DNA from 3 places in the Chitinophaga caseinilytica genome. Region 2 is predicted to be linked to each of the others. Evidence: riboswitches for the same ligand, from Rfam matches in the RefSeq annotation. Region 2 holds a riboswitch; each other region holds the start of a gene.
The links. A riboswitch is a leader RNA that binds a small molecule or an ion and turns the genes downstream of it on or off. The one in region 2 is predicted to bind cobalamin.

Region 1: linked by a shared signal. The riboswitch ahead of metE (5-methyltetrahydropteroyltriglutamate--homocysteine S-methyltransferase) and the one ahead of WJU22_RS07040 (TonB-dependent receptor plug domain-containing protein) in region 2 are both predicted to bind cobalamin.
Region 3: linked by a shared signal. The riboswitch ahead of WJU22_RS18370 (DUF5074 domain-containing protein) and the one ahead of WJU22_RS07040 (TonB-dependent receptor plug domain-containing protein) in region 2 are both predicted to bind cobalamin.

The regions. Positions count from the first base shown of each region.
Region 1 covers NZ_CP150096.1:659,506-669,897, reverse strand. Annotated here, with positions in the region: gene WJU22_RS02855 (hybrid sensor histidine kinase/response regulator) at 1-937, shown strand, start outside; gene WJU22_RS02850 (SOS response-associated peptidase) at 952-1,701, opposite strand; gene WJU22_RS02845 (hypothetical protein) at 1,706-2,191, opposite strand; gene WJU22_RS02840 (Y-family DNA polymerase) at 2,255-3,517, opposite strand; gene WJU22_RS02835 (hypothetical protein) at 3,561-3,779, opposite strand; gene WJU22_RS02830 (response regulator transcription factor) at 3,952-4,317, opposite strand; cobalamin riboswitch at 4,620-4,815, shown strand; gene metE (5-methyltetrahydropteroyltriglutamate--homocysteine S-methyltransferase) at 4,956-7,256, shown strand; gene WJU22_RS02820 (cupin domain-containing protein) at 7,396-7,968, opposite strand; gene aqpZ (aquaporin Z) at 8,067-8,774, opposite strand; gene WJU22_RS02810 (response regulator transcription factor) at 8,832-9,488, opposite strand; gene WJU22_RS02805 (sensor histidine kinase) at 9,475-10,392, opposite strand, start outside.
Region 2 covers NZ_CP150096.1:1,627,886-1,638,277, forward strand. Annotated here, with positions in the region: gene WJU22_RS07020 (SusC/RagA family TonB-linked outer membrane protein) at 1-266, shown strand, start outside; gene WJU22_RS07025 (SusD/RagB family nutrient-binding outer membrane lipoprotein) at 285-1,793, shown strand; gene WJU22_RS07030 (ABC transporter substrate-binding protein) at 1,840-2,775, opposite strand; gene WJU22_RS07035 (DUF6580 family putative transport protein) at 2,839-3,435, opposite strand; gene WJU22_RS07040 (TonB-dependent receptor plug domain-containing protein) at 3,451-5,343, opposite strand; cobalamin riboswitch at 5,450-5,655, opposite strand; gene WJU22_RS07045 (APC family permease) at 5,703-7,028, shown strand; gene WJU22_RS07050 (PLP-dependent aspartate aminotransferase family protein) at 7,046-8,209, shown strand; gene WJU22_RS07055 (DUF5007 domain-containing protein) at 8,278-9,273, opposite strand; gene WJU22_RS07060 (fasciclin domain-containing protein) at 9,283-9,960, opposite strand; gene WJU22_RS07065 (RagB/SusD family nutrient uptake outer membrane protein) at 9,984-10,392, opposite strand, start outside.
Region 3 covers NZ_CP150096.1:4,487,282-4,497,673, forward strand. Annotated here, with positions in the region: gene WJU22_RS18345 (DUF2490 domain-containing protein) at 1-262, shown strand, start outside; gene WJU22_RS18350 (cation-translocating P-type ATPase) at 289-2,712, opposite strand; gene WJU22_RS18355 (NAD(P)-dependent alcohol dehydrogenase) at 2,797-3,840, shown strand; gene WJU22_RS18360 (acetyl-CoA hydrolase/transferase family protein) at 3,990-5,276, shown strand; gene WJU22_RS18365 (lysophospholipase) at 5,366-6,202, opposite strand; cobalamin riboswitch at 6,283-6,484, shown strand; gene WJU22_RS18370 (DUF5074 domain-containing protein) at 6,658-7,974, shown strand; partial or broken gene WJU22_RS18375 (TonB-dependent receptor) at 8,052-8,336, shown strand; gene WJU22_RS18380 (TonB-dependent receptor) at 9,299-9,970, shown strand; gene WJU22_RS18385 (YncE family protein) at 9,986-10,392, shown strand, end outside.

The DNA.
Region 1 (10,392 bases), 970 kb from region 2:
CCTCCGCGAATGGCTCCGCGGCATTTCGACCATCTACCAGAACGCGGCGCAGGTCAAAGGCGTGGCCATCCAGTTGCAGATCGACAATCGCCTGCCCGGCATCGTTTGCGGCGATCGCCTCCATCTCACCCAAATCGCCAATAACCTCCTCGGCAACGCCATCAAATTCTCTCCCGAAAATAAAAAGATAACGCTCCACGTTTTCCGCCGGGAACCCGCACACTGGTGCATCCGCGTGTCCGACGAAGGGATCGGTATCCCGGAAGACAAGCAGCGCGTCATCTTCCAGCCATTCGAACAGGCCGATGCTACCATCCATGAAACTTACGGCGGCACGGGCCTCGGTCTCACCATCACCCGGCGCATCGTCGAAATGATGGGTGGCACCATCTCCGTTCGCAGCACGCCCGGCATGGGCACCGCGTTCACCGTCACCCTCCCGCTCGTGGAAGAAGCCGCCATGGCCGGCATGGAAGTAGCCCCCAGCCCGCTGGAAACACAGGCGGAATACCAGTCGTTCCCCTCGGAAACGCGCGTGCTGCTCATGGAAGACAGTGAGATCAACCAGCTCATCATGGAACGCTTTTTCTCACACGTGGGTATCAATCTTCATATCGCGGGAAATGGGGAAGACGGGCTACGCCTCGCCCGCGCTGTGCATCCGGACATCATTATCCTCGACATGCACATGCCGCGCATGAGCGGCCGCGAAGTGATCGTCCAGATCCGGAAAGATCCCGACCTGAAACATATTCCCGTCATCGCCATTTCGGCCGATGCGTTCCGCGAACAGCAGAACGAAGCCAAAGCCGCGGGTGTGAACGAATATCTCATCAAGCCCATCGAATTCGACCGGCTGTATAACGTCATCGATCAATACATCCGCGAGGCGCGGCAGCAGACGCCCTTCCCGTTGCGCGTTATCCGGGCGAGCTAGTTTCCCAATGAAAATTACAAAGCGGGCAGATCGGCCCAGGTAGTTTCGGCGATGACGGATTCGTCGTCAGGCTTCGCTTTGCGGACGGAGTTGACGGTCCAGTACGCCAGCTCGTCTGACGGGATGGCGTAAGCGAGGATGGATTTGATGCCTTCGTCTGTCAGATCGGGGCGCAGCCATTCCTTTTCCAGTTCTCGGGGGAGGATGAGCGGCATCCGGCCGGCGTTGTCGCCGCCGTTGTGGATGCGTTTCATGACATCGTTGGCTTCGCGGGTGATGAGGGTGAACGTGCCGGGGATTTCGCCGGTTTCCGGATCGGGGAGGTGCGACCAGGCGTAGAGCCCGGCGATGAAGAAGATATCGCGGTCTTTGACGTGGATGTAATAGGGGACTTTATTTTTCCATCCGGGCACTTCGCGGTGTTCGAAGAATCCGGTGGCGGGAACGAGGCATCGGTTTTTGCGGATGCGGTTCCAGTAGGCTTTGGTGTCGAGCACTTTTTCGGAACGGGCGTTTACCATCCATTTCCTTCCTTTTTTCACTTCTTCCGGTGTTTTCATGTAGTTGGGGATCACGCCCCATTCGAACCTTTTGAGCTTGAATTCCCCGTTATCCTGCACTACCACCGGCCATTTGGGGTACGCTTGCGCCACTTTGTGGAAAGTGGGCTCGAAGTGAAGGTCCAGCTGCCCCATGTCTTTGAGCTCGGGCAGATAGTCGAACACGGAGGCGATGCTGGCGGAGAAGGAAAGGTCGTAACACATGGGATCAGGTTTTTTCGATGTCGGAAAAGGGTATTTTGATTTCTTCCTGTTTCGTTTTCAAATTAAGGAAAAGTTCGCCAAACTGGATGAATAGCGACACGTGGAGGTCTTCCTTCCGGTCGGGCTTCCAGTTGGTATGTGCGCGGACGTACTGTTTGATAGCCGCTCCCGTTGCGGGATCGGGGCTCCATTTACGTTTGGCGAGCAGGCTCACGTAGATGGCGTATCCGTCGGGTTGTGCGGCGGCGGTGAAGAGGCGTTCGCGGTCGGCCGCGTCGTTCCCGTCATACACGCGCCGCTGCGGATCGGCGGCGATGGCTTCCAGGTGCGCCCGTGCTTCCCCGATATTCCGGTACGCCGAAATGAGGAACGCTGCCTTCAGCGAAGGGTGCATGCCGCGGGGGTATTGCTGCCTAACGAACCAGCGGTGCCCCGCTGCCAGGAGCCCTTCCAGCACCGCGGGCCGTAATATGGCGAGCGGGTTGTGCATCAGGTAGCGCTATGTTGGGTCATTGCTTTCATCATTGGGCGTATCTGTTAAGTATGTCGTCATTCATTCCGCTTTCGCTTTGATGATTTCCTCCAGGCGCGTGGTGTAGCATGGCGAAAGCCGCTCCTGCCGTAGCGCCCATTTCTTGTTGCCGCCCTGCACCGCGAAGCGCAGCACGGGTTTGCCGGCAAAGTGCCGCGTGATGCCGTCGAGCGCCTGCATGAGCTTGCGTTCCTTTTCGTGATCGGTAGATTCGAAGAGGTTTTCCTGCACCTGCGAATCCGGCACCAGGTCCATCGCTACAATACCGGTTTTCTTGTAATTATACCCCGGCTTGAAGATGCGGTCGAGCGCCAGGAGCGCCTGGCGGATGAGCTCCCGCGTGCTGCTGGCGGGTACGGGCAGCCGGAGGTTCACGGAGCGGTGATATTGCGCGTCCTGCCCGCGGAAATTATTCGTTTGTACGAACACCTGGATGATGCTGGCCCGCGAGCCCTGTGCCCGCAGCTTCTGCGCGGCCACGGCGGCGTAATTGGCGAGGGCTTCGCGGATATCGTCCTTTTCGGTGAGCAACTGCCCGAACGAGCGCGCCACGCACACCGCTTTTTTCGCCGGCGCCGATTCTTCCATCCCGATGCTCGGAATGCCGCGCAACTCATGCACCAGACGCAGGCCCTGAACGGTCAGTTCCCGCCGTGCAAAATCATCGGGCACGCGGGATAGGTCGAGCGCCGTGTGGAACCCTTTCTGGTGGAGCATGGCGGCGTATTGCGCACCGATGCCCCAGATGTCTTCCACTTGCGTGGCGGCGAGGACGGCCGTGGTTTTTTCGGGCGAGTCGAGGACGAGGAAGCCTTCGGGCAGTTTGGATTTTTTGACGGCGCGGTTGGCCATCTTGGCGAGGGTTTTGGTGGGCGCCACGCCAACGGAAACGGGTATCCCGACGTTGTGCAGCACGCCCGCGCGGATGGCCGCCGCCAGTGTAGCGGGGGAAGCATGGCCCGCGACATCGAGGAAGGCTTCGTCGATACTGTAGACCTCCATTTCCGGCACGAAGCCGGCGAGTACCTGCATCACGCGCTGCGACAGGCTGCCGTACAAGGTGTAATTCGAGGAGAAGACCGCGACCTGGTGCCGCTCCAGCATTTCTTCCATGAAGAAGGCCGGCGCGCCCATGCGGATGCCGAGGGCTTTGGCTTCTTCGGAACGGGAGATCACGCAGCCGTCGTTATTGCTGAGCACCACCACGGGCCGGTGAAGGACGGCGGGGTGGAAGAGCCTTTCGCAGCTTACGTAAAAATTATTGCAGTCAACCAGGGCGATCATAATGCTAAGTTCATTAGCAAATGTAGCTAAAAATATTGGCAAATCATCCGAAGTGCGCCACGATCGCATCGGCGATGCGGCCTACCAGCGCGGAATCTGGCGGAGTAGGGCCCTGGGAGATGGCGCGGAGGCTGTCTTCCTCGTCCAGCTCGAAGATCACCAGCCCGTCGCCCGTATCCACATGAAACGCCATGCCGTAGCCTTTCACGAAAGGCTTCACTTCGAAGCGGCGCTCGTCCACCGAAATGGTAAAAATATCCATGGGGCAAATATCCGCCTTTCCGGGTATAAATACCTGATGCCGGTTGGTACGGGGTGGATGATACAAATGAATGGGTGTATGAAGATGGAGTGGGGATTTCCTGACCGGCGCCGGTCACTTGCTGGGGGAGCCGTGACCGGAGGGCCGGGTGAGGAAAGAAAGAAGAGGCGCGTCAGTTCAACAGCGCCTGGATTTTTGTGGTCAACTCGAGTGGACTGAAAGGCCTTATAATGATTTCTTCCGCTTCCATGCCGAACCAGGAAGAAATACTGTCCATAACGAAATAGGCGGGCAGTATCATGATAACAGGCAAACTACGCCGCCCGCGCTGGGCGCGCAATTGCGCTGAAAGTTCATCTAAATGGGGGAAAGGCAGCTTCAGATCGGCGATCACCAGGTCGTAATCATACGAGCCCAATAACATAGCCGCTTCTTTTCCGTTGTATGCCAGATCTGCATGGTGTCCTTCCTTCTTAATGATCAGCTCTACTACATGGATCATTAACAAATCGTCTTCAATTACCAATATCCTTTTCATATACGAGTCGCTGTTACCCACTGCAGCGCAGGCATACGAAAGCCTGCCGCAAATAATACGGTACGTTTGGTACATGCTGCTAAAGTGGAAGTTTCAATAAAAATAGAGGCGAGTATACAGGTATACGTCTGAATCTTTTATATGGCTTTCCGGTAATATTCAATCTACTAGGTATAAGCCGGTCAGACCCATATTTGCACATACTGTGCCAAAGTTTTTATTGGTTAATGCGCATTAACAAGCCCGCTTGATAGGTTTTGAATGCGGACATTCCTATCTTTGGTCCCGAGTTCTTTACCCAATTCATATTTTCCATAGCGTGGTAGCCGGCGAAAGCCGGATTTAAAAAGGAACCGTGTGCAAATCACGGGCTGTCGCGCAACTGTAAGTAACTGCCAGAGTTACCGCCCAAGGCGTTCATTGTCCTGACCTGAACAGGATGAGAAGAACGGCGGTAATGTTACAAGCCAGGATACTTGCCCGCTATGAAAGATCTTGCTTTCGCGATTTGAAGCAATGGTCGGGACCGTCATGGGCAACATATGCCCCGCCGTTCCATGCCTACTCACATTTCCTGAAAGCGTACGAAAACCGTAAGGAGCATTAATCCACATTAATGTCTTAAAAACGTTTTTGCTATGCTGAAACACACCCTCGGCTACCCGCGCATGGGAGCCCAACGCCAGCTCAAAAAAGCTTGCGAAGCGTACTGGCAAGGCCGCATCGGCCGCCAGGAACTGACCGTCGCCGCTCAACGCCTCCAGGAAGAACAATGGCGGCTGCAACAAGCCGCAGGGATGGACCTCATCCCCTGCAACGATTTCAGTTACTATGATCATGTGCTCGACATGTCGCTGCTCGTCGGCGCCATCCCCGACCGGTACGCGCCCGTGGTCACAGACGTGCCGCAGAACACCGAAACCGATCTCGCATTCGCCATGGCACGCGGATGCCAGGAACATGGCCTCGATCTCACCGCCATGGAAATGACCAAGTGGTTCGACACGAACTATCATTACATCGTGCCGGAATTCCGGAAAGACCAGTCTTTCCGCCTCTTCTCCAACAAAGTGTTCAACGCCTTCGACGCAGCGAAGCACCAGCTCGCCGCCACACCGAAACCCGTGCTGATCGGCCCCGTTTCTTACCTGCTGCTCGGCAAGGAAAAAGAACCCGGGTTCCACCGCCTCAGCCTGCTGCCCCGGCTGCTCCCCGTTTATATCGAAGCCCTGCAACGCCTGCGCGACCGCGGTGCCGCCTGGGTGCAGCTGGACGAGCCCTTCCTCGCCACCGATCTCCCCGAAGGCGCGGCGGATGCTTACCATTACGCCTACACGGAGATTGCGAAACATTGCAAAGGCCTCCGCACCATGGTGACGACCTATTTCGAAGGGCTCCGCGACAATGCGGAACTGGCCGCCTCGCTGCCCGTGTGCTGCCTGCACATCGACCTGGTGCGCGACCCCGCGCAGCTGGAACAGCTCCTGCCGCTGCTGCCGCCGAAAATGTCGCTGTCGCTGGGCGTGATCGATGGAAGGAATATCTGGAAAAACGATTACCGCCGCTCGTTGCCATTCATTCAAAAAGCGGTCGGCCAGTTAGGGGAAGACCGGGTGATGATTGCTCCGTCGTGCTCCCTGTTGCACACGCCGGCCGACCTGGCGCTGGAAACGCAGCTCGATGAAGAACTGAAATCCTGGATGGCGTTCGCCAAACAGAAGCTGCAGGAAGTGGCGGAACTGGACAGGATATTCCATGGCGAGGCGGCCTTGCTGGCGGCCAACGAAGCGGCCATCGCCGCGAGGGGCGCATCCACACGCATCCACAAACCCGCCGTGAAAGCGCGCGTGGCCGCCATTTCGGAGCGCGATGCGCAGAGGGCTTCCGGCTTCGTGTATCGGCAAACATTGCAGCAGCAAAGGTTCGGGCTGCCGATGTACCCCACCACCACGATCGGTTCTTTCCCGCAAACGGCGGATATCCGCGCGCTGAGGGCCGCATTCAAAAAAGGCGATCTTACGCAAGCGCAATACGACGGATCGCTGGAATCCGCTACCCGGGAAACGGTGCGACTGCAGGAAGATATCGGGCTGGATGTGCTGGTGCATGGCGAATTCGAGCGGAACGACATGGTGGAATACTTCGGGGAAAAACTCGAAGGGTTCGCGTTCACGCAACATGGCTGGGTTCAGAGCTACGGCAGCCGTTGCGTAAAGCCACCGGTTATTTTCGGTGACGTGAGCCGCGAACAGGATATGACCGTTCGCTGGTCGGTGTTCGCGCAATCGTGCACCGCGCGGCCGATGAAAGGTATGCTGACCGGGCCGGTCACCATTTTGCAATGGTCTTTCGTCCGCGACGATCAGCCCCGTTCCGAAACCACGGCACAAATCGCCCTGGCGATCCGTGATGAAGTGGTGGCGCTGGAGCAGGCGGGGATCGGCATCATCCAGATCGACGAGCCCGCCATCCGGGAAGGTTTGCCCATCCGTAAGGCCGACCGGGAACAGTATCTCGACTGGGCCGTGCGCGCCTTCCGGGTTTCCGCGTCGGGCGTGCAGGACGGAACACAGATCCACACGCACATGTGCTACAGCGATTTCAACGACATCATCCGCCATATCGCGGAAATGGACGCAGACGTGATCACGATCGAAACGTCGCGGTCGCAAATGGAATTGCTGGAGGCTTTCGCGGATTTCAAATACCCGAACGAGATCGGGCCCGGGGTGTACGACATCCATTCGCCGCGGGTGCCGTCTATAGCCGAAATGGAATTCCTCCTGCGCAAAGCCGCCGAATACTTGCCGGCGCGCAACATCTGGGTGAACCCGGACTGCGGGCTGAAAACACGGAAGTGGCCCGAAACGGAAGCTGCGCTCCGCAATATGGTCGAAGCTGCGAAAGCGGTAAGGGCCGGTGTGAAGGAAACGATTTGACGATGATAAAAAAGAGCCGCGCTGGAAACAGCGCGGCCTTGTTTCGGCTTCATTGATAAGACCGGATCACGTTCCAGCCATACCATCTCTTCATAGAAGCGTCTTTAATAACTTATCGTGCGACGGAAAACATGTTGCATCATAATCCCCCCACCCCGCGATACTTGTGGAATGGCCGGTACCCCAGCCATTTCGCCAATAAGGCCAACATCCGGAACGCCCATTTCTGCAATGTGACCGGTACGCCGGCCATGTAGCAATGGTCCGGATAGCGGTGCAAAGTGGCCGCCAGCTGCAGGAAGCAGGGGATGCCCCTGCGGTTGAACGCGCCTTTCTGCGACAGCGACCATAATGTTTCGAGGATACTTTCCCACTGCATGGCCGGTGCGATCTCGTACGTGAAATGCAGCGGTTCCGTATGACTGCCGTTGCGCCATGCATGCGCGGTGCCGGGCGGTATCACTACCTGGTCGCCCGCGTGGTACAACCGCGCCGTGTTGCCGGATTGCATCCACAGGCTGCCGGAATGAACGATGAACTTTTCTTCCTGCAGCGGGTGGCGGTGGCGATGGGCGCCGCAGGCCGTTTCGCCGCCAGGGCCTACCACTGCGGCGATCTGGAGGTAAGCGCCACCGGTGCTGGCGTGCGTTTGGAGAAAAGTGAACTGCTCCTGGTTGTAAGGGTTGTAAATAACGGATCCCTGCCGTACCATGATCGCGCGGTTTTGAGGTCTTTGTACGGCAGCAAAAATAAGTGCGGCAAGAACCTTGCCGCACCGGTAGTAATACTTAATTATATGGGTAATGATGCTTAGGATTTGTCCATCGCGCGCCAAACGAGTGCCGCTGCGATGCCGCCAACGATGGGGGCTACGATGAATAGCCAGAGCTGCGATAAAGCGTTGCCGCCGGCGAAGATGGCGGGGCCGAGGCTGCGGGCGGGGTTAACGGAAGTGCCAGTGATGGGAATGCAGAAAAGGTGGATGCAGGTGAGGGTAAGACCGATGGCTACGCCGGCGGTGGTGCCGTTGCCCCATTTGCCGGTAGCGCCGAAGATCACGAAAAGGAAGAGGAAGGTGAGCACTGCTTCCGCCACGAACGCCGAAGCGGTGTTATATCCCGCGCCGTACCCTTCTCCCCAGCCGTTGGAGCCCAGGGCCCATTCGCCGAGTTGCCAGCCGGGAAGCCCTTTCTGGATGGTCCACAACACCCATGCGGCGATCACTGCGCCGATGCATTGGGCGATGATGTACCCCAGCGCGTCGGCCGCCTTGATCTTGCCGGCGGTCAGCATGGCGATGGTAATGGCGGGATTGATGTGGCAGCCCGAGATGCCGCCGATCGCGTAACACATCACCAGCACCGCCAGCCCGAAAGCAAAAGCGATCCCCAGCAGCCCGATGCCCGCAGGCCCGGAGGCACTCACCCCCGATACCACGGCCGCGCCGCACCCAAAAAATACCAGGGCGAACGTGCCGATCATTTCCGCAAAGTACTTGGTGGAAGACTTGATTTCCATGTGGGTTTGAATTTTGGTTACCATTAATACAAACCAACCCCCGAGATTGTTCTGCCCCTAAAACACCGGCTTGCTCCCGCCCGTAGCCTCGATGGCGAACCGCAACAGGCTGTTTTTCCCGGAAAGCGATAACTTCCGCGTAATGTTCATCCGGTGGTTGCTCACCGTTTTTTCGCTGATGCCCAGCTCCTCGGCGATCTCCCGGCTCGACTTGTAAGCCGCCACCAGGTGGATGATCCGGAATTCCGATGGCGTGAGCATGGCCATCATCTCCACCGCGCCGGTCGGTGATTTGTGCTTTTGCCGAAGCAGGAAAGTAGACATCTCCGGACTGATATACGCGTTCCCAGCCGTTACTGAATGAATGGCGTGGATCACGTCCACCACCGCGTTTTCTTTCAGCACATACCCCATGATGCCGATCTCCAGGGCTTTCATGAAAGCGTCTTTCACCTTGTGCATGGTCAGCAGCACGATGGGCAGCTCCGGTTGGTGGAGCAAAGCTTCCTCCGCCACCTGGAGCCCGTTCAGCTCGGGCATGTCGATGTCGAGAATGGCAACGTCCGGGCGTTTGGACCGGATGCCTTCTATCGCATCGCGGCCGTTGGCGGCCTGGTAGATGACGCGGAAATCGCCGCCGGATTCGATCACCTCCCGAAGGCCCTTGAGGAAAATCGGATGGTCGTCGGCAATGAGGATATCAAGTGTTTTCATGATACGAAATAGGAATGTTGACGGAGAGCGCCGCGCCCTTGCCCTCGCCGGGATGAATGATGAACTGGCCGCCCATGATCTGCACGCGCTCACGGATGCTCAGCAGGCCGAAGCCGTTTTCGTTCGCGTTCCCGAAACCGACCCCATCGTCCGTCACCACGATTTTTATCAGCCAAACGGCCCGGTGCACGCGCAGGGTACACCGCGTAGCGCCGGAATGCTTCACCATGTTGTTCAGCAATTCCTGCACGATGCGGTAGATATTGATTTCGTTTTCGGGGGAAAAAAGATGGTCGATATTGTCGATCCCCGCGTCCATCAAAACGTTGGCGCCGTCGCCGGTTTCTTCTGCCAGGCTCTGGATGCTTTGGGTAAGGCCCATCATATCCATCTGGTAAGGCCGCAGGGAGTAGGAAATATTCCGGATTTCCTGGATGGTATCCGCCACGTTCCCGGCGATGTCCCCGGAAATGGACTGCGCATCGTTTTCGGTTTTGTTGCGCAGGAGGAGCAGCCGGTTTTTGATGAGGATGAGCTGCTGGCCCACACTGTCGTGCAGCTCCGACGCGATGCGCTTGCGCTCGTGTTCCTGCATGCGGATCATTTCTTTGGAGAACGCGCTGCTTTGTTCCATCGCCTGGAGCTGGAGGGTTTCTTTCGCGCGTTTGTAAAAATTCAGCTTGCTGGTCAGCGCCCAGGAAAGGATGATCGCTTCCAGCGCCGTGCCGAATTGTGCCGAATGCCGCGTGAATGCGTTGTCGGGCAGCAATCCGTTGTCCCGCAGGTTATACACCACACCGAACGCGATGAGCAATCCGAATCCCGCCAGGAAATAAACGGCCGGCCTGAACCCTTTCACATACACCGAAATGCCCGCCGCCAGCCAATATGCGAAGGTGATATA
Region 2 (10,392 bases):
CTTACAACCTCATGGGGGCCGAGATTTCCAACGTCATCGATCAGACCTTCGTGAAGCTCCGCGATGTTACGCTCACCTACAACCTGCCGGCCAGCAAGCTGTCGCGGACGCCGTTCAAATCCGCCAACGTATCGTTCGTGGCGCGGAACCTCATGTATTTCACCAAGTACAAGAACATCGACCTCGACCAGTTCATCGAAGGCAACAACGGATTGCAGACGCCTTCCGTGAAAAGCTATGGCATCAACCTGAATTTTTCCTTCTGATCCCGCAAAAAACATCACATGAAACAACTTACCAACATCCTCATATGTGCCGCGCTGGCTTTGGGTGCCGCGTCGTGCAAAAAGTTCGAAGGGCTGCAAGACAACCCGAACAAGCCCACTGTTTCCCCGCCCACGCTTTTGCTCACCGGCGTGCTGATCGACCTCAAAGAAAACCCCTGGGACCAGGCGCAGCGCGAAAACCAGTTCTGGGTCTCCAACTTCGACTACTATGCCAGCCAGGGCTACAACTGGAGCTCCACGGGCATGCGGTACAACGTGTTGCGCAACATCCAGAAAATGGAAGAGGAAGCGAACCGCCTGGGTGGAGACGAAAACAAGCCTTACCTCATCATCGCGAAATTCCTGAAAGCCTGGTGCTATATCGATATGACGATGAAGTTCGGCGACATTCCCATGAGCGAAGCCATGCAGTCGGGCAACGAAAACTTTACGCCCAAATACGACGCGCAGAAGGAAGTGTTCCGCCAGAGCCTGGCCCTGCTGGAATCCGCCGCCGCTGAAATGAAAGCTTTCCTCGACGCCGCCAAACGGAACAAGATCAATGGCGATTTTATGTTCGACGGCGACCTCGACAAATGGCACAAGCTCATCAATTCCACACGCCTGCGCGTACTCATCAACCTCAGCAAACATGCAGACGATGCCGACCTCCAGGTGAAAGCCAAATTCGCCGCCATCCTCGCCGCTCCCGCGAATTTCCCGATCATGGAAGCGAATGCGGACAACTACCAGGTGGTGTTCAACGGCAACATCCAGGACAACCGATATCCGCTCGGGCCCTATAATCGCGGGTTCGATCGTGGCCGGAACAATATGGGCGCCACTTACCTCGACACGATGGTGGCCTATAAAGATCCCCGCACTTTCGAGATCGCCGAGCCGGTGGATACGGCCAAGCATCACAACATCCCTGGTTTCGCCACGCGGTTTTCTTCCTACAAAGGCGGCAGAACGGGCGATGTGCTGAGCGATCTCTCGTCGCAGAACGCCAACGGTTACCTTTCATACGGCAACGAGCGCCGCTATTGGCAGACGGGCAGCGGTGAGCCCTGCATCCAGCTGGGCTTCCCGGAAACCTGCTTCTCCATCGCCGAAGCCATTCAGCGCGGATGGGCGCCCGGCGACGCGGAAAGCTGGTACAAGAAAGGGATCAAGGCTTCGTTCGCGTTTTACGGACTGGGCGAAGACGTATTCAATAACTGGTACGCCGCCACGCCGAAAGCGCAATACAAAGGCAATAACGCCGATGGATTGAAGCAGATCCTCCTGCAGAAATACCTCGCGTTCTTCATGAACTCCGGGCGCCAGGCGTATTACCAGTACCGCCGCACCGGCATCCCGACGTTCGATGTAGGGCCGGCCAATGCCAACGGCGGAAAAATCCCCCGGCGCTGGCTCTATCCGCAGCGCGAGTACCAAACCAATAACGACCAGGTGAAAGCCGCGCTGCAACGGCAGTTCGGCGGCACAGACGATATCAACGGCGATATGTGGTTGATCAAGTAAACAGTGATTGAAAAGCAAAGGGCCTTCCGTCTGGAAGGCCCTTTTTTTATGCGGTCACCGCCCGGGGATCGATGGAGCGGAATTTATGTTGCAAGTGTTGCGGCGGGGGGAAGATGTGGGGATGGAAGAGGTGCGCGAGCACTTCCACGCCATCCGTGAGGGTACTGGCGCTGGGTTGGGTGAAAAGATCGTAATCCGCGAGATGGACTTCGTTGTTGCGGACGGCCTGGAGGTTTTCCCAGCCCGGTACTTTGGTGACGAGGTCCAGCTCGTCGAGCGAGCGGCCGGTAAGGAACCCGCAGGGTGCGATCACGAGCACTTCGGGATCGTAGCGGAAGATTTTTTCCCAGGGCGTAACGATGGAGTCGCCAGCGGGGTTAGACAGCATATCGACCCCGCCTGCGTAGGCCACCTGGTAAGGGATCCAGTGCCCGCAGTTGTAAACCGGCGCCATCCATTCCATGATCATCACGCGGCGGAGGGGCGAGCGGTGCTGGCGAAGGTGGTCCACCACGGCGTCGAGCCTTTGCTGGAGCGCGGTCACGTATGCGAAAGCAGCAGCTTCCTCGCCGAGGGCGCGGCCGATGGTAATGGCGCACTGGAAAACATCGTCGAGGTTATTGGGACTGAGGCTCACGAGCGCGGGCTGCTTGTCCAGTTTGTAGACGGCCTGCTGCGTGCAGTGCGTATCGATCTGGCAAACTTCACACACGTCCTGCGTGAAAATCACGTCGGGCGAGATGGAGGCCAGCAGCGGTTCGTCTACGTAATAGAGGCTTTTGCCCTGCGCTTTGGAAGCGGAGAATATCCGGTCGATTTCCTCGCTGCTGTAATGTTTGTCTTCGAGCACACAGCGGACCACTTTCTGCTTTTCGGCCAGTGCGGCGGTCGGGCATTCGAATGTGATGCCGTCGAGCAGGTGCTGGAGGCCCATGTCGTAGATCATTTGCGTAGCGGCGGGGAGGAAGGAACTGGCGGTCATATCAGGATCGGGTGGTTGGGTGGAAAGGGAAAAGGCCGGTTTGCGGCCGGCCTTTTCGTGATATTATCGGGCGGAAAGCGCCGGGACCCTGTTTTCCAGCCAGCTGAACAGGCCGAAAAAGATGCCGCTGTACACGACATTGGAGATCAGGGTGTTTTTGATGAAGGGGATGCCCAGGGCGTAGCACTTCATGAGGCCGGCGAAATCGCGGCTGAAGGGCAGGCCGGTGGTCATGTCGATGCTGGTAGGGCGCATCCAGGTGCCGAAGTCCACGATCAGCCAGTACACGATCGCTGCGAGGATGGAAGCGCCGAGAACGGGGAGCACCTTTACATTGCGGATCACCAGCTGGCCAATGAGCACCATCGCGGCGAAGCCGATATAATTCCAGTACCAGCCTTCGAACAGGAAACCGTCCGCATACGCCGCATACACCGTTTTCATCATGATCACATCGCTGAGGAAAAGCGCCAGCAAAGGGAACAGGTAGCTCTTCCATTTATCGGCGAACATCGCGCCGCCGAAAAGCGCCATGGCGCCCAGCGGGGAAAAGTTGGAGAAAGGAGTGAGCTGGCCTGCGGCAAGCACGCGCAGCACGCCGCCCGCTACGATGAAAAGCAGTAATACGATGAAACGCGGTTGGATTTGTTTGATGGACATGCGTCAGTTTTTAAATCAGAATGAAAAAGATACGCCGCTCTGCATGTTGAAGCCGAGGGTGGCGTAGCCGTAAATTTCCCAATATTTTTTGTTATTGGTGATATTATTTGCGTTGAAGAACACGCGTGCCTTGCCCAGGTTGTATTCCACATAAGCGTTCCACATGGTGTAAGGGTCCAGCGCCACGTATTCCGACTGGGGGAATTTGTAGAACAGGTCGTTACGGGTGCCGGTATGCTTTACGGTGGTGCTGACAAACAGCTTTTTGGTGGCCTGGAACCCGATCTCGATCTGGCCGGTATGGTTGGGCCGGCGGATGAGGTTGGAATAGGTCGTGTCTTTTCCGCTACCGCCAACGGTCGTCACTTCGCCGTCTACATACGCGTAAAACCCTTTCACGGTCAGGTTTTCGATGGGATGGGCGATCACTTCCACTTCCACGCCTTTGTCTTTCTGCTGGTTGTAGTTGATGTATTTGTAGTTGATGTAGGAGATCTGGTTCTTGATGTTCCTGCGGAAGCCTACCACGCGAAGGTCCAGCTTGTTATTGAACAGGAACGTCTGCGCACCGGCTTCATAGCTCACGGCATCTTCCGCTTTCAGGTCTTTGTTGCCGTAAATGCTGTAGAGTGAAGTGAGGGTAGGTGCTTTAAACCCGGAAGCCACGCTGGCGAACACTTTGAACTTGTCCGAAAACACGTAGCTGGGGTTGATGGTGTAGGTGAACTGGTTGCCGAACTGGCTGTGCAGGGTGTACCGCCCGCCGAGCTCCATGTTGAAACCATGCAGGTTTTTGAGGAACAGGGCCACATACGGACTGATGGAATGTTGCTCCCGGGTGCGGTATTTCACGTCCTTGAAATTGGCGGTGTCGGTGAGCTCGGATTTCCGGTATTCTGCGCCGGCCATCACCTGGAACCAGCTGGTAATGTCGTAATGACCGTACAGGTCGCCGTAATAGGCGCGCCCGTCCGTAAAGGTCTTGCCCCAATCAGTTTCATCGTCGCGGGTTACTTTCTGGTACGCGAAATTCCCGAAGATGGCGCCTTTCGAAAGGTCGTATTGCGCACGGATGCCGGAATGCAGCGCGTTGGATTTATTCTTGTTGAGCTTGCTGTCCACGAACGATCCGCCGTCGAAATTGCTTTTATAGTCGCTGAAGAACAGGAATGGCTGCAGGCGGAGGTTTTCGGTGGCCTGGATGCCGACGGTGGCGTTGAGGCCGTTGGATGAGTACCCGTCGCGGTCGAAATCGCCGGTGCCGGTCGTATCTGCCGCTTCGGAAATACCGTCGGTCGTGAAGTGGGTGAAGCTGATGTTGTAGTCTACATTGTCCTGTTTGCCGCGAAGGCCTGCGGAGCCTTTGAGGCTGCGGTTGGAGCCGTAAACCAGGTCGCCGTATACATTAACGGGTTTGATGCCGCCTTTTTTGGTGATGATGTTGATCACGCCGGCGATGGCATCCGAGCCGTACAGGGTGGTAGATGTTCCCCGGAGGATCTCGATACGTTCTACCTGGTCGATGGGCAGGAAGCGCAGGTCGATGGCGTTCCCTGTCAGCCCGGTAGCATCCGCCACGGGGATGCCGTCCATGAGGATGGTGGTGTACTGGGAGGTGGCGCCGCGGAAGTAGACTTCGCGGTTTTTGCCGGGGTTGGAGAAAGCCCCGCCGATCACGATGCCGGCCTGCTCGTTGAGCACATCTGCCACGGTGCGGCCCATGTTGTGCCCGATGGTCTGGGGCCCGATGATGGTGAGCACCTTACCGGTTTCGGATTGTTTTTTGTTGAACTTGGTAGCGGTTACCACAACCGTGTTGAGTTGGGAAACCTGTGTGGAGTCTTGCGACTGCGCGGTGTGCCCAGCGGCGAGGATGCCGGCGGTCAGGACCAGGTGTGTTTTTTTCATGTAGGCCATAGATTGTAAAAAAATCAGTGGCGCCGGGGAGAATTGAAAAGTACGTATGATGGCAGCAATGCCGCATATGCCCTCCGCTTTTCACCCGAAAGCGCGGATTAAAAAGTGGTATGCGGCAGGTCTTCTGGCTTCGCCCGCTTCCCGGGAGGCCTTCCCGTTCCGATGTGCCGGAACAGTGGCTGGGGTCCTGGAAAACGTTAATTGCGGGCTTACAGCTACGGGGATAGCTCCGGATTTTCACCGGATTCCCTATTAATGCCGGCCCCGGAAAGGGACCTGGCAACCGTGTACCGGCGGCAAACCTACGCATATTTTGGTAAATACAGCGTTAATCGGTTATCTTGTATATCATGAGCATCAAACCGAAACTCGGGCCGTTCGACCTTACCATGATCGTTGTCGGACTGGTCATCGGGATGGGAATATTTCGCACGCCGGTCAGCGTGGCCCGCGAAACGGGCACGCCGCAATTATTCTACATGGTTTGGGTGCTGGGAGGGCTCGTCACGCTCTGCGGCGCCCTCACCTATGCCGAGATCGGCTCCCGGTTCCCCGTGGCAGGCGGGTTTTATAAAGTGCTGTCGGTCGGCTTCCACCCCGCGTATTCTTTCATGATCAACTGGACCCTCGTCATTTCAAACGCCGCTTCCATCGCGGCGGTTTGCATCGTGGGCGCGGAATACATCGGCCCCGTGATCCTTCCCGGATCGATGCAGCATGAAGGCGGGCGTAAAACCATCGCCATCACGGCCGTGATCGTGCTGTATATCATTAATATGCTCGGCATCCGCATGAGCGCCAGCTGGCAGAACGTGCTTACGGTTTTCAAAATGACCCTCGTGCTGCTGCTCTGCCTGGCGGCCTTCAGCAGCCACGTGGCACCGCCGGCCGTGGCGGCCGTTTCGGTGGCGGAGCACAGCTGGGCGTACATCTTCGGGGCCGCGCTCGTGCCGGTTTTCTTCACCTATGGCGGTTATCAGCAAACGATCAACTTCGGGTCAGACGTCCGCGACCCGTCGAAAAACATGCCGCGCTCCATCCTGCTGGGGATCGGGATCATTTTGCTGCTGTACCTCACGGTCAATTACGCCTACGTGAAAGTGATCGGGTTCGAGCAGCTGAAAACCACCGAAGCCCTGGCCGCCCGGATGGCCGAAGCGTTTTTCGGGGAATATGGCTTCAAGGTAACTTCGGTACTGCTGTTTTTGTCGGTGCTGGGATACGCCAACGTCAACCTCATGTCTAACCCCCGGATGTATTACGCGATGGCCGAAGACGGCGTGCTGCCGGGTGTTTTCAGACGGGTCAATTCCAAGACCCAGGTACAGGAAGTGGCGCTCACCACCTTTGCGCTGCTCATCGTCGGCATGCTGTATTTCCTCAGCAACTTCGACAATATTATCCAATATGTCATGCTTTTTGACTCAATTGGCCTTGCTTCAGCTGCAGCCACGATATTTGTGCTCCGGAAGAAAACGGCGCACCTCGACGGAACGGGCATCTACAAAATGAAGTTCTACCCCGTCGTCCCCGCCATTTTCATCACCGTGTATTTATTCGTAACCGTCAATATTTTTATAAAAGATCTAAACCAGGCGCTCGGAGGGATGTTTTGGTTTGTAGCGGGACTACCCATTTATTTTTTCATGCGCTATGCCGTACGGCGGCGAAATTAGCGCTATCAGTTTGACATATGGACCTTTCATTTATAATAAACCAACTGGGAGAAGACCGGGAGCAGTATTTCAATGCCATTGCACCACCCATTATGCAAAGCAGCAACTTTGCGTTCAAATCTGTGGGCGAGATGCGGGATTTGTTGCGGGATGAATATAAAGGCTTCCTGTACACGAGGGGCAACAACCCAACGATCGATATCCTGCGGAAGAAACTGGCGGCGCTGGATGGCGCGGAAGACGCGCTGATCTTCGGCAGCGGCGCGGCTGCCATTTTCGCGGCGGTGCTGTCGCAGGTTCAGCAGGGCGATCATATCGTGTCTGTCCGCGATCCCTACAACTGGGCCGGCCAGCTGTTCACGAGCATCCTGCCCCGGTTCGGGGTTACAACTACGTTCGTGGACGGAACGGATACCGCGAATTTCCGCAACGCCCTCCAGCCCAATACCCGCCTCATCTATCTCGAATCCCCCAATTCGTTCACTTTCGAGTTGCAGGATATAGCCGCGGTTGCGGCGCTGGCGAAGGAAAAGGGGATCGTGACGATGATCGACAACAGTTACTGCACTCCTATTTTCCAGCGGCCGCACGAACTGGGCATCGATCTGTGCCTGCAGTCGGCCACGAAGTTCATCAGCGGCCATAGCGATACTATGGCCGGGGTGCTTACGGGGCGGGAGGAAATGATCCGGAAGATATTCATGTCGGAACTGCTCAATATCGGCAGCGGCATCGCGCCGTTCAACGCGTGGTTGCTGCTGCGGGGGCTCCGTACGCTGGAAATCCGGCTGGAGCGCAGCGCGGCGAGCACGAAAACGATCTGCGAATGGCTGAAGGAACAACCGGAGATCGAAAGGGTTATTTTCCCGATGGACCCCGGCTTCCCGCAATATGAACTGGCGAAAAAGCAGATGCACGGCGCCGCCGGGCTCATCACCATCCAGCTGAAAGTGGAAAGGCGGGAGCAGGTGGAGGCGTTCTGCAACGGGCTACAACGCTTTCTCATGGCGGTTTCCTGGGGCGGCCACGAGTCGCTGGCGTTCCCGGCCTGCGCCTCCCTGGCGGAAAACGAATTCGACCCCGCCATACCGAAACACAGGATGGTACGGTTGTACATCGGGCTGGAAGAGCCGGGCGTCCTCATCAGCGATCTCGCCCAGGCACTCGGCGCCATCAATTGACAAATAAGACCGCTTTCAACGAAAAAGGCCCGGAACGTTCCGGGCCTTTTTTATGTCGACAGATCAGCTCATGCTGTACGCGTACATTTTGGCAGCTTGAACGTTACTTCAAACGTGCCTTTCACGAGAATGCGGAACGTCCACCGCGGGTTTACGTTGTATTTCTGCTCGTCGGTCGGCGCTATTTCAGGGTCCAGCTTTACGAACTGGCTGGGGATACGGTAATACATGAGGTAACCGTAGCCGGGGTATTCCTTCAGGGGGAACGGCGTTACTTCGTAATTGCAGACCATGGTAGTATCGGTGTATTCTACAGGGTGGAACTTCGCGTAGGATTCGAACAGCGGGCGGTCGCCGCGCTTGATCAGTTCGCCGGCTTTGGGATTGAACGCCTTGCCGTTTTTGTCGGTGATCTTGATCCGCACCTGGTAGCCCTCGTCGGAAAGTTTCTTCACCGTCATGGTGGGAATGCCCATGTCGCCGAAGGTGGTAGTGCCGTCGATGAAGTAAGCGCATCCGGGCGTGCCTTGCTGCCGGTAAGCCTGGTCGAGCAGCTGGATGACAGAAATATTCCGGAACGTTTTGGTGCCGCTCTGGTTGGTGACAGACACGTCGAAGGCATAGTTGCCCGCGGGAAGTGTGCCGGTACCTTCATTGAACATCAGCTGTCCGGATTTTTCCATGAATTGGAGCGCCGGAATATCCATTATCTCCCGTTTCTTGTTCAGCATCGCCACCGTTGTATCGCTCGTAGGATCGAAAAGGGCCGTCCAGACATATACTTTGTTCTTTTTGAAGAACATATCCGTCGCCTTGCCAGTGGCTATGTCGCGAATCTCCAGGAGCTTCACGGTAATCGGGTAATTAGAGCCGTCCAGCTCGAAGGCTTTCGGGTCGGAGTTCCAGTTGGTGCCGCGCAATACGCGGAATGTATCGTTCACGTAGCGGATCTGCTCGCTGATGTAGCCTTCCGGGATCTTTTTACAGGAAGATACCATGCCCGTTGTTGCAACGGCGGCAATAGCGCATCCCATGATCGTATATTGAAGAAATTTTTTAGCCATGTGGAAAGATTAATTGAGTTCAACAAAAGTGAAGTTGTGATAATTCGCCAGTACATGCACGACGCCGTTGTTGGTAATGACGCCGGAAGTCTGGACTACCACGCGTTTGTCCCGCTCTTCGGTGGGCACGTCGTCATTGATCAGGGGGTCGAGCGTACCGATGACTTTCGTGAAGTAGATATACTGCGGAATGAGGGTGAGGCCGTCGTTGATATATGCCCCGCTGGGGTCGTCCCAGAGCGTGATGTGGCGTTTCTCACCGTCTTTGGACGTGTAATACTGGCCTTCTTTCGTCAGCGCCGCGCGCTCAATTCGCTGCGGGAAGAGGTAAGCGCGGAGGGAATCCTTGTATTTCGGAAAATCGAGCTCACCGAATTCGAATTTCAGGTTTTCGTCGTTCGCTTCGAGCTGTTTCCTTACCTGTACCACTTTTTTCACGTAATTCTGGATGGCATAGTCGGTGGGCGCGAAGAAAGTTCCCGCGGCGTTGACTTCATCTTTCAACCCGGTTTTATCGATCAGCAGCACGAGCGTATCGAACAGCGGGTTGGTTTTCAGGTATTCGTATGTGGTACCGTTGAATTTGGGATTGTGGGTGCTGCCGCCGATGAAGTAATCGGTTTTCTTGCAGGAAGCGAAAGTGGCTGCCAGCAACAACATCCATATCCATTTTATTTTTGATTGCATGATTGTCGTTTTTGGATTTGAGATTAAAGTCTGCCGTTCCAGTAAGGCGTCTGTTTCATCAGCATATTGTCTTTGAACAGCGCTCGGGGGATGGGCCAGTAGTTTTTGCCGTAAAATTCGGATCCCGGTTCCATGGCCTTTTCGAATTGCCCGTTGAAATCGTCGATGAACCCGGTACGGAGGAGGTCCCAGAACGCATGTCCTTCCGCGAACAGTTCGCGCTGGCGCTCGGTGACGATGAAATAATAAAGATCGTCCCCGGCCGTGGTGCCGTCGAGCGCCTCAAGGCGGGCGCGGGTGCGCACCTTGTTCACCAGGTCGCGCGCTTCGGTATCCTTTTTAATTTTGGACAATGCCTCTGCACGGAGCAGGATGATGTCGGAAAGGCGGAAGACGAGCAGGTTGTTGGACTGCCGGGGGTCTTTCCGTACG
Region 3 (10,392 bases), 2.9 Mb from region 2:
CGCCAATGAAGTGGCAGTGCAATTCGGGAAATCCGTCGTTTACAACACGTTCGACCAGATCCGGCTATTCGGCGGCATCCGCCAGGGTTTCGGCAGGGGATGGTCTTACGACCTCGGCTATATGCTCCTTTACCAGCAGGGCGCCGGCGGCAATTCCTATTCCCGCAACCATACCGTTCGCCTGTTCTTCTACTACACCCTCGATACGCGCCGCAAACCCGCAGCCAACAAGGAAACACCGCATCATTTCGAAGATGAGTGATCCGTTTTGACGGAATTGATTCCCTGTCACGCCGCTTTTTTCGGGCCGCGGATGGCTTTGTAGATTTCGAACCATGCCACGCTGGCGAACGAAACGCCCAGGCACAGGAGCCCATCTTGCAGTGGGATGCGCGTCATCCCGAAGAGCGCGCGCACGGCCGGAACAAAATGAATGATACACAGGAAGAGGATGGAAGCCCCCAGCACCAGGGGCACCAGGTTGTTTTTATACCTGATCGTATGAAAGAAATGTTCCGAAAACGACCGGTCGGCAAAGGTGAGAAAGATATTGGCCATCACCAGCGCCGTAAACACGACCGTCCGCGTTTCCTCCAGCGAATGGGAGGGCATGTAGTAACGATATAGTCCCAACACCCCGGCCGCAATGGCGAGGCCCTGTACAACGCTTATCCACAGCTCGTTTCCGCGGAACAGGCTCATGTGGCTTCCGCGGGACGGGAGTTCCATCAGGTTCTCTTCCGCCGGCTCCCTTTCGTAGAAGATCGAGCAGGTGGGGCCCATGATCAGCTCGAGGAAAATGACGTGGATCGGTGTGAAAATATTCGGGTATGCCCAACCCAGCACCAGCGGCAGCGTGGCGGTGAGGATGATGGGGATGTGGATGGAAATGATGTACCGGATGGCTTTCCGCAGGTTGGTGAAGATTTTCCGGCCCTGCTGGATGGCGATGAGGATCCGGTCGAGGTTATCGTCTGTTATGACGAGGTCTGCCGCCATCCGCGCGATATCCGCTCCTTTTTTGCCCATGGCGATGCCAATATGCGCCGTTTTGAGGGCCGGTCCGTCGTTAACGCCGTCGCCCGTCATGGCCGTGATGTCGCCGATGGATTTGAGGGCTTCCACAACTTTCACTTTTGCGTCGGGGAACATGCGGACGAACAGGTTGACCGTCTTTACCTTTTCTTTCAGTTCCGCTTCCGGCATCGCCATCACCGAATCCCCCGACTCCGCGTGCTCCAGGTTCCGGATGCCTACCTCCGACGCGATGTGGCGGGCGGTAGCGAGGTAGTCGCCCGTTATCAGCTTAACGTCGATCCCCGCGGCATACAGCGCCCCGATCACTTCCCGGGCGTTTTTGCGCGGAGGGTCCTGCAGGCTCACCAGTCCTTCGAACCGCCAGTCGAACCCATCCTGGTCTTCCGGGAACGCGCCACCGGCATGGACAGCGCTGGCCACACCCAGCACCCGGAACCCTTTAGCCGCCATCCCGTCTGCATACACCGTAACTTCGGCGGCCCTGGCCGCATCCAGTTTACAAACCCGCACGATGCGCTCCACGGCACCTTTTGCGGTGGCGGTAATGACGCCGCCGAGGTCGTAAACATGCGTCATCATCGGCGGACGGCCGCCCAGGGGATATTCGTGCACCATATCCGGCAAGGGCTTTCCCCAGCGTTCGAGGATCGCTTTTTCCATACTGTCGAACGGATGCTTTTCACTGGCGAGGGCCGCGAACTGCAGGGCGTTTTCGCCGTATACGTCCGCCACGCGCATGACGTTTTCCGTGATGGTGCCGGTTTTATCGAGGCAAAGTACATTCACGGCGCCGAGGTTTTCTATCACCTGCGGCTGGCGCGGAATGATGCCGCGGCGGCTCATGTAAAGGGCGCCCAGTGCCATGAACGACGAAAACGCCACGGGAATTTCTTCCGGAATGGCGGCCATGGCGAGCGTCAGGCCCATGAGGAGGCTTTCGGCCCAGGAGTTCGTTTGTATATAATTCAGCACACAAACCAGCGCAAACGCCAGGAACCCGAATATCGCCAGGCGCTTCACATACCGCCAGGTCTGCCGCTGGATGATGGTTTCGGGATTGGAAGTTTCGCTGACCTTTTTGCCCAGTTTGCCCAGCTCGGTGTCGTTGCCGGTAGCGGTCACTTTCGCCACGGCCTGCCCCGTATTCACCTGCGTGCCCCTGAAAACGGACTGATCGGCCAGCCTAGCCGCCGGCATCGATTCCCCCGTAATAACGGATTCATTTACGGAAAGGTCGTTGGCCAGCAGGAGCGTAGCGTCTGCCGGCACAAGGTCGCCCTCGCTGAGCACGAGGATATCCCCCGGAACGATGTTTTCCGTGTCCACCTCCTGCAACTTCCCGTTCCGCAGCACGCGGGCACGGGGCGCGGTGAACGCCTGCAGCGCCTTCATGGCCTTGTTGCTGCGGGCTTCCTCGAAAAATTCGATGGCCGACACGAGCAGGATCGCGGCGAGCATGAGCAAGCCTTCCGAAACGCTTCCCAATATAAAATACAACAGGCAGGCCGTGAGGAGCAGCAGGAACATGGGCTCGCGGACCATATTCCAGATGATCACCAAAAACCGCGGCACCTGCTTCACGCGGAAAACATTTTTGCCATACTGCCGGAGCCTCGATTCCGCTTCCGCGTCCGAAAGCCCGGTAAACTGATCTGTCTGTGGAGTCTGTTTCATCGATTTGATATTTCGTTACCTTTACCCGCGCTACTTCAACAATCCTGTTGAGCACATTGTTAACTTAAAGCTAATCCAAATATTATGACAACAGTAAAAGCTTATGCCGCGCAAGACGCAAAATCTGCCGTAGCTCCCTGGTCGTTCGAACGCCGCGATCCCGGTCCGCACGACGTGGAGTTCGATATCCTCTATTGCGGCGTGTGCCATTCCGACCTTCACCAGATCCGCGACGAATGGGGCAATTCCATTTACCCCATGGTGCCCGGGCATGAGATCGTGGGCCGCGTGACCCGTGTGGGCGACAAAGTAACGAAATTCAAACCGGGAGACCTGGCCGCGGTGGGTTGCCTGGTCGACAGCTGCCGCAAATGTTCGAACTGCAACGACGGGAACGAACAATATTGCGAAAATGGCTCTTCCGGTACTTATAATTCCCACGAGCAGGACCATAAAACGCCGACCTACGGCGGATATTCCAGCATGATCGTGACAGACGAGGCTTTTGTGCTGAAAGTGTCCGACAAACTGCCACTGGCCAACGTTGCGCCGCTCCTCTGCGCTGGCATTACCACCTATTCGCCGCTGCGCCACTGGAAAGTGGGGAAAGGGCATAAAGTGGCGGTGATGGGGCTCGGCGGATTGGGCCACATGGCCGTGAAATTCGCCGCGGCATTCGGTGCGGAAGTGACGATGCTCAGCACCAGCCCGAAAAAGGAAGCCGACGCCAAGGCGCTCGGAGCGCATAAATTCGTGCTCACGACCGACAAAGCACAGCTCAAATCCGTCCGGAATTACTTCGATTTCATCCTGGATACCGTTTCCGCACCGCACGATTACAATATGGCGCAAAGCCTTCTGCGCACGAACGGGGTGCAGATCTGCGTGGGCGTACCGCCGACGCCGATGGAGATAGCCGGTTTCAGCCTGATCGGGAACCGCCGCAGCATCGCGGGGTCCATGATCGGGGGGATCGCGGAAACGCAGGAAATGCTGGATTTCTGCGCGGAACATAATATTGTGTCAGACGTGGAAGTCATCAACATGAATTATGTCAACGAAGCGTACGAGCGCATGTTGAAAGGCGATGTGCGGTACCGTTTCGTGATCGATATGGCGACATTGTAAAAATGGTAATAGTCAGCCCGGTGGCGCTTTCAGCGGACCGGGCTGTTTTTTGTCAGGTCTTCCCATGATCCCGGAACGGTATCGGGCGATGGGGATCATTGCGCCGGGGGCCTTCCTCCGGTAATTTTGTTCAAAACCGCAACCCATTCATGGAATTACGATACATAGACGCCGCCACCGCCGTGGCCAATATTCAATCCGGACAACGCGTATTCGTGCATGGCAGCGCCGCCACGCCGGAGCTGCTCGTACAGGCGCTGCAAAACCGCGCAGAAGCACTGAAAGATGTGGAACTGGTGAGCATCACCACGCTCGGCAACGTCAATTTCGACCAGCCGGCATGCAGAAAGGCTTTCTTCTTCAATTCCCTTTTCGTTTCGGCGGCAACGCGCGCCGTGTCTAACAGCGAGTCGGGCGATTACGTGCCGATCTTCCTCAGCGAAATCCCCCAACTTTTCTACCGCAACATTCTCCCGCTGGATGCGGCCTTCATACAGGTTTCTCCGCCGGATGCGCACGGGTACGTGAGCCTCGGCACTTCGGTAGACATCGCCCGCGCGGCGGTGGATACGGCGAAATACGTAGTGGCACAGGTAAACCCGAATATGCCGCGCACGCATGGCGACGGGTTCATCCATATCAGCCGGATCCACGCGCTGGTGTGGCACGAAGCCCCGCTGCCGGTGGTCGACTATTCTTCCGGGGCAACGCCCGCCGTGGAAGCGATCGGAAAACATGTGGCGGCGCTCATAGAAGACGGCGCCACCCTGCAACTGGGCATTGGCACCATTCCAGATATGGTGCTGCGCAACCTGGTGGGCCACAAAGACCTCGGCCTGCACACGGAAATGATGTCTGACGGCGTGATCCCGCTGATCGAAAGCGGTGTCATCAATAACGCGCGGAAAAAGATCAATACCGGGAAAACCGTGACGGCTTTCATGACGGGTACGGAAAGGCTGTACAAATTCGTGCACGACAATCCCTCCATCCGCGTCATGGACATCAGTTATGTGAACGATACCTCCATCATCCGCCGGAACCCCAAGGTGGCGGCGGTGAACAGCGCCATCGAAATCGATATTACGGGGCAGGTGTGCGCGGATTCCATCGGCACTTACCAGTATTCCGGGATTGGCGGGCAGATGGATTTCATCCGCGGCGCATCGCTGTCGGAAGGCGGCAAGCCCATCATCGCGCTGCCGTCTGTCACCAATAAGGGGATTTCCCGCATTACGCCGTTCCTCAAGGAAGGAGCGGGCGTGGTTACGACCCGCGGGCACATCCATTGGGTGGTGACGGAATACGGATCGGTGGACCTTTTCGGGAAGAACCTGAAACAACGCGCCAGGGCGCTCATCGGCCTCGCACACCCGGATCACCGGGAGGCGCTGGACCGTGCGTATTTCGACCGGTTCCTGAAGGGGAAGGGTTGATTATTTGAATTTTCCGATACAAATGATAAAAGGTGAAAACGGGCCACTATATCCGGTTTCACCTTTTTTTATTTACGAGGAATGGAATATTAATCCAGCGGATGTAATTGCACGGCGCTGAGCCAGCCTGCCATGAACTGGAAGATTTCCGGGCGCTGGGGCTCGTTGTGCATTTCGTGGTAGAGGCCGTCCCATTCTTTGTAGGTGATGAGTTTTTTCGGGGCCATTTCCGCGAACCGACGCGAGCCGTCTACGCTCGTGAAGCTATCGGCATTGCCGTGCATGAGCAGTGAAGGAATTTGAAGGCGATCGGCGTGACGGAGGCACCATAATCCATTGCTCACCAATATATGCATGAGGCGCAAACTGGCGAACGGGTGGCGCAGCGGATCGGATTCGAACTTCGCCACTTCGTTCGCATCGTGCGAAATCTTTTGGATATCGAGCGGGGTTTTGACGCGTAAATGGGGCAGGAGGGATGCGCCTGTTTTCAAAATACCCCGCAGGAATGCGTTGGGCTTTTGCGGGAGGAGGAGCGCGGGAGCGGAGATGACGGCGGCTTGCACGTCGGGTTGGCGGTGGAGAAGCAGGCCCGTCAGCAGCCCGCCGCCCATGGAATGCCCGTAAAGCACCATGGGCGCGGGGTGCGCGTCCCACGTAAATTGCAGGAACGCTTCGAGGTAATCGAAAATTTCCTCCAGCTTCAGCGTATCGCCGCGCTTGCCGTCGCTTTTGCCGTGGCCGTAATGATCGATCCCCGTTACCAGGTACCCTTCCTTATTGAAAAATTCCGCCAGCGGCGCGTAGCGCTCCACGTGCTCGCCGATGCCGTGGATCACGACCATCACGCGGTCGTAATGTTCCGGCTGCCACGTAATGCCGTGGAACCGCCGGCCGTTGAATTCCCAGTTGAAATCATGTTGCATACACTCTATTAACGGGCAACAGTCAAATTTGTTGGACGCCCCGATGATACGAATCATTTGTTTTATTCCCACCAACACCGTAGGTTTGCATCGCATTTGGTTGCAGACCCCTCACCAGGGGCGCGCATTAAAAGGGAATCCGGTGCAAAACCGGAGCTATCCCCGTAGCTGTAATCCTGCATTCGTATTTACCGGCATCACTGCATGCCACTTTCCAAAAGAAGGGAAGGCAAGCCGGTAAAGCAGGAGAGCCAGAAGACCTGCCTCATGTATTTACCATTCAACGCTTTCGGGTGAAAAGCCAGGGATGTAAAGCCTTTTACCAGGTATTTATATTCTCATTCGTATAACCCTCCATGCGCGTTGGGATCGTCCCGCGTCATGCACTTGCAAATATGTTTGCGGGTATGATGCGTGCTTCCCGGATGGTTGTTTCAAAACAAATAAACCAACATATGAAACAACATGTACGCATTCTGCTCGGCCTCGCCTTCATGGCTACCGTAGCTGCCTGTAACAAATCGGACGATGTAAGGCCCTCCGGCCCCAAAGTCCACATCGCCAAACCGGAACAAACCATCGCCGTTGGCCAGGAGCTCGAGCTTAAGCCCGAGTTCACGCAGGACGCGGGGATTTCCTTCCGCTGGACACTCAACGGCGAGCCCGTAGGCGATAAGGCCACCTACACCTTCAAACCCCGCGCGCATGGCGACTATAAAATCACCTTCGCCGCTTCCACGCCCAACGGTAAAGACTCCGCGGTCTACAACATCACCGTGCTCGGGCAATACGCCAACGGCGTGCTCGTCCTCAACGAAGGCTGGTTCGGCACCCAATCCGGCAGCGTATGGTTCTACAAATACGGCGCGGATACGCTCGTGCCCTGGGTTTATCATGCCGTGAACCCCGGCAAAAACCTCGGTGGCGTAATGAACACCCTGCAATACGGCGCCATCCATAACGGCAAATTGTACATGGTCGTGAAAGCCGGCGGCCCGCTGGTGGTGACAGACGCTTCCACGCTCGTGGAAACCGGCCGCGTGGAAAACGCCGTTTCCGGCAAAGCGATGTCTTTCGTTGGGCTCGACGCTACGCGTGGCCTCATCGGGGCAGACGACGGTATTTATCCCATCAACCTCACGTCCCTCGCCATCGGCAGCAAAATTGCCGGTGTATCGGGCGCCATCGGCAACATGGTGAAATCCGGGAACTACGTGTTCGCACATAGCAATAACGACGGCATGATCGTGCTCAACGCCACCACGTATGCCGTGGCCGGCAAGCCTTTCAAGGCTACGGTCGGTTTTGTGACGGGCAAGAACGGGCGGATTTACGGCGCGAAGGATTCGCTCCTCATGTCCGTTCACCCCACCACCTTCGTGAAAGATTCCGTGAAAATGCCGTTCGCTTCGGTGAACCCCTTCGGCGCGTGGAGAAGCGTTCAGATGGCGTCTTCCACCGTCAACGACCACATTTTCATCATCCAGCCCGCCGCCAACTGGCAATACGGCACCAAATTATACCGGTATGTGGTGGGCAACGCCGCATCGCTGGCCGCGCCTTTCATCACCCTGCCCGCCGGTCAATACTTTTACGGCTCCGGCGTGAATTACGACCATCATACCGATGAGCTCGTGATCACGACGATCAATGGCCCGTATACCGGAAGCGAGAACCGCGTGCTGTTCTACAACGCACAAACCGGCGCTTTGAAGAAAACGATCCGATACGACGGATGGTACTTCCCTGCCATGACCGTTATTCAACCATAGCCATGAAATCCTACTGGAAAATCCGCTGTTCCGGAGCCTGCCTGCTGCTTGCAGGCAGTGCTTCCGCGCAGCAGGCCATGGATTCCGCGAAGGTCCGTGAGTTAAAGGAAGTCCACATCACCGCACCGCGGCCCGTCCGCGAGATTTCACCGGGGCAGACGCTGCAGGGCGCGGCTTTGCAAAAACTCGGCGCGCAATCGGTCGCCGATGCCATCCGGTTTTTCTCGGGTTTGCAGATCAAAGATTACGGAGGTGTGGGCGGCTTGAAAACGGTGGACGTCCGCGGGATGGGCACCAACCACACCGCAGTGTTTTACGACGGCATCCAGCTGGGGAATGCGCAGAACGGCCAGATCGACCTGGGCAAATTCTCCATGGAGAACATGCAGGCCGTATCGCTCTATAACGGACAAAAAAGCAATACGTTCCAACCCGCGAAAGACTACAGCGCCTCCGCCGCCATATATCTCACCCCGCTCCGTCCGGAATTCAAGCCGGGTGAGCGTTTCCACCTGAAAGGAACGGTGAAGGGGGGATCGTTCAGTCTGTTTAATCCATCCTTGCTGTATCATCGGAAACTGTCGGGCCGCGTAACGCTTTCGCTGAGCTCGGAATGGGTGCATGCCGGCGGTCAATACAAGTTCCGTTACCGGAAAGAGAACGGTTACGATACCACGGCCATGCGCAGGAACGGCGAAGTAGACGCCCTTCGCCTGGAAGCCTCGCTGCACGGCCGGATCCCTTCCGGCGAATGGCACTCGCGGCTCTATTATTACGGCTCCGAACGCGGATTGCCGGGGTTCGTGGTGAACGGGGTGTTCGGGCATATCGACCGGCAGTGGGACCGCAACTTTTTCTGGCAGGGACAATTGCGCAAAGACCTTTCCCGGAAATACAGCCTGCTGCTCAATGCCAAATACGCAAAGGATTTCACGCGGTACCTGGCGCCGGATACGCAACTGTTGCGCATCGACAACCGATACCGCCAACAGGAAGCCTACATTTCCCTCGCGCAACAGTTTACCATCAAAAACTGGTGGACGGCCGGCCTGTCGACCGACTACCAGTTCAATCTCCTGAACGCATCGCTGAAAAACTTCTCCTATCCGCGGCGGCATACGGTGCTGGGGGCGCTCAGCACGTCCGTCACCTTACCGCGGTTCAGCGCGCAGGCGGCGATGCTGGCAACGATCATGAACGAAAGCGTGAAGAAGAATGCCGCATCCGGGCCGAAAAGGGAATTCACGCCCTCGGTCGTGATGGCGTGGCAGCCGTTCGGGAAGGAGGATTTCAGGGTGAGGGGTTCTACAAGCATATTTTCCGCATGCCGACGTTCAATGATCTCTACTATACCGACATCGGCAATTCGCGCCTCGATCCGGAGTACACGCATCAGTACGACGCGGGCTTTACCTGGAACAAGGCGCGCCCCGGTAAAATACTGGAAGCGGTTTTCCTCGAAGCCGATGCCTATTATACCGAAGTAACGGGCAAGATCGTGGCGGTGCCCACGGTGAGCCAGTTCCGCTGGACGATGATGAACCTCGGCTTCGTGAAGATCCATGGCCTCGACCTTCGCGCCGGCGCCACGCTGCTGGCCTGGGAGCGACTCCGGATGGGGGCGCGGGCGACGTACACCTTCCAGCAGGCGCGGGATTTCACCGATCTGGCAGACAGCTTCTACGGCCACCAGATCGTGTACATCCCCCGGCACGCAGGCTCGCTCATCGCCAGCGCGGATTATGGGGATTGGGGCCTCAACTACAGCCTCCTGTATACCGGCGAACGCTATAACGGCAAAGCCAATATCCCCCGCAATTACATGCAGCCCTGGTACACCAGCGATCTTTCGCTGCGCAGGGCATTGCGGATAGAAAAAATGGAAATGGCCCTCACCGCACAGGTCAACAATCTTTTCAACCAGTTCTACGACGTAGTGCTCAATTACCCGATGCCCGGCAGGAATTACAAAGTAACCCTGTCTGTGCAACTGTAATCAAACGATACGACCATGCAAAGCATACAACTCAGCATCCTGGCGGCTTTCGTGCTACTGACCGCCGCCTGCCGGAAGGGCGACCAGATCGTGCCACCGGTAGTGACGCCGGTAGATACGGTGGCGATAAACGGCTACCTCGGTTTCTACCTGCTCAACGAAGGCAACATGGGCAGCAACAAATCGACGCTCGATTATTATGACTACACCACCGGGAAATACAACGAAAACATCTACGCCACCGTAAATCCGAATGTGGTGAAGGAATTGGGGGACGTGGGGAACGATATCCGCATCTACGGCGGAAAACTCTACGCCGTCATCAATGTTTCCAACAAGGTGGAAGTGATGGACGCCCTCACCAGCAAGCGCATCGGCCAGATCAACATTCCCAACTGCAGGTATCTCGCCTTCGCCAACGG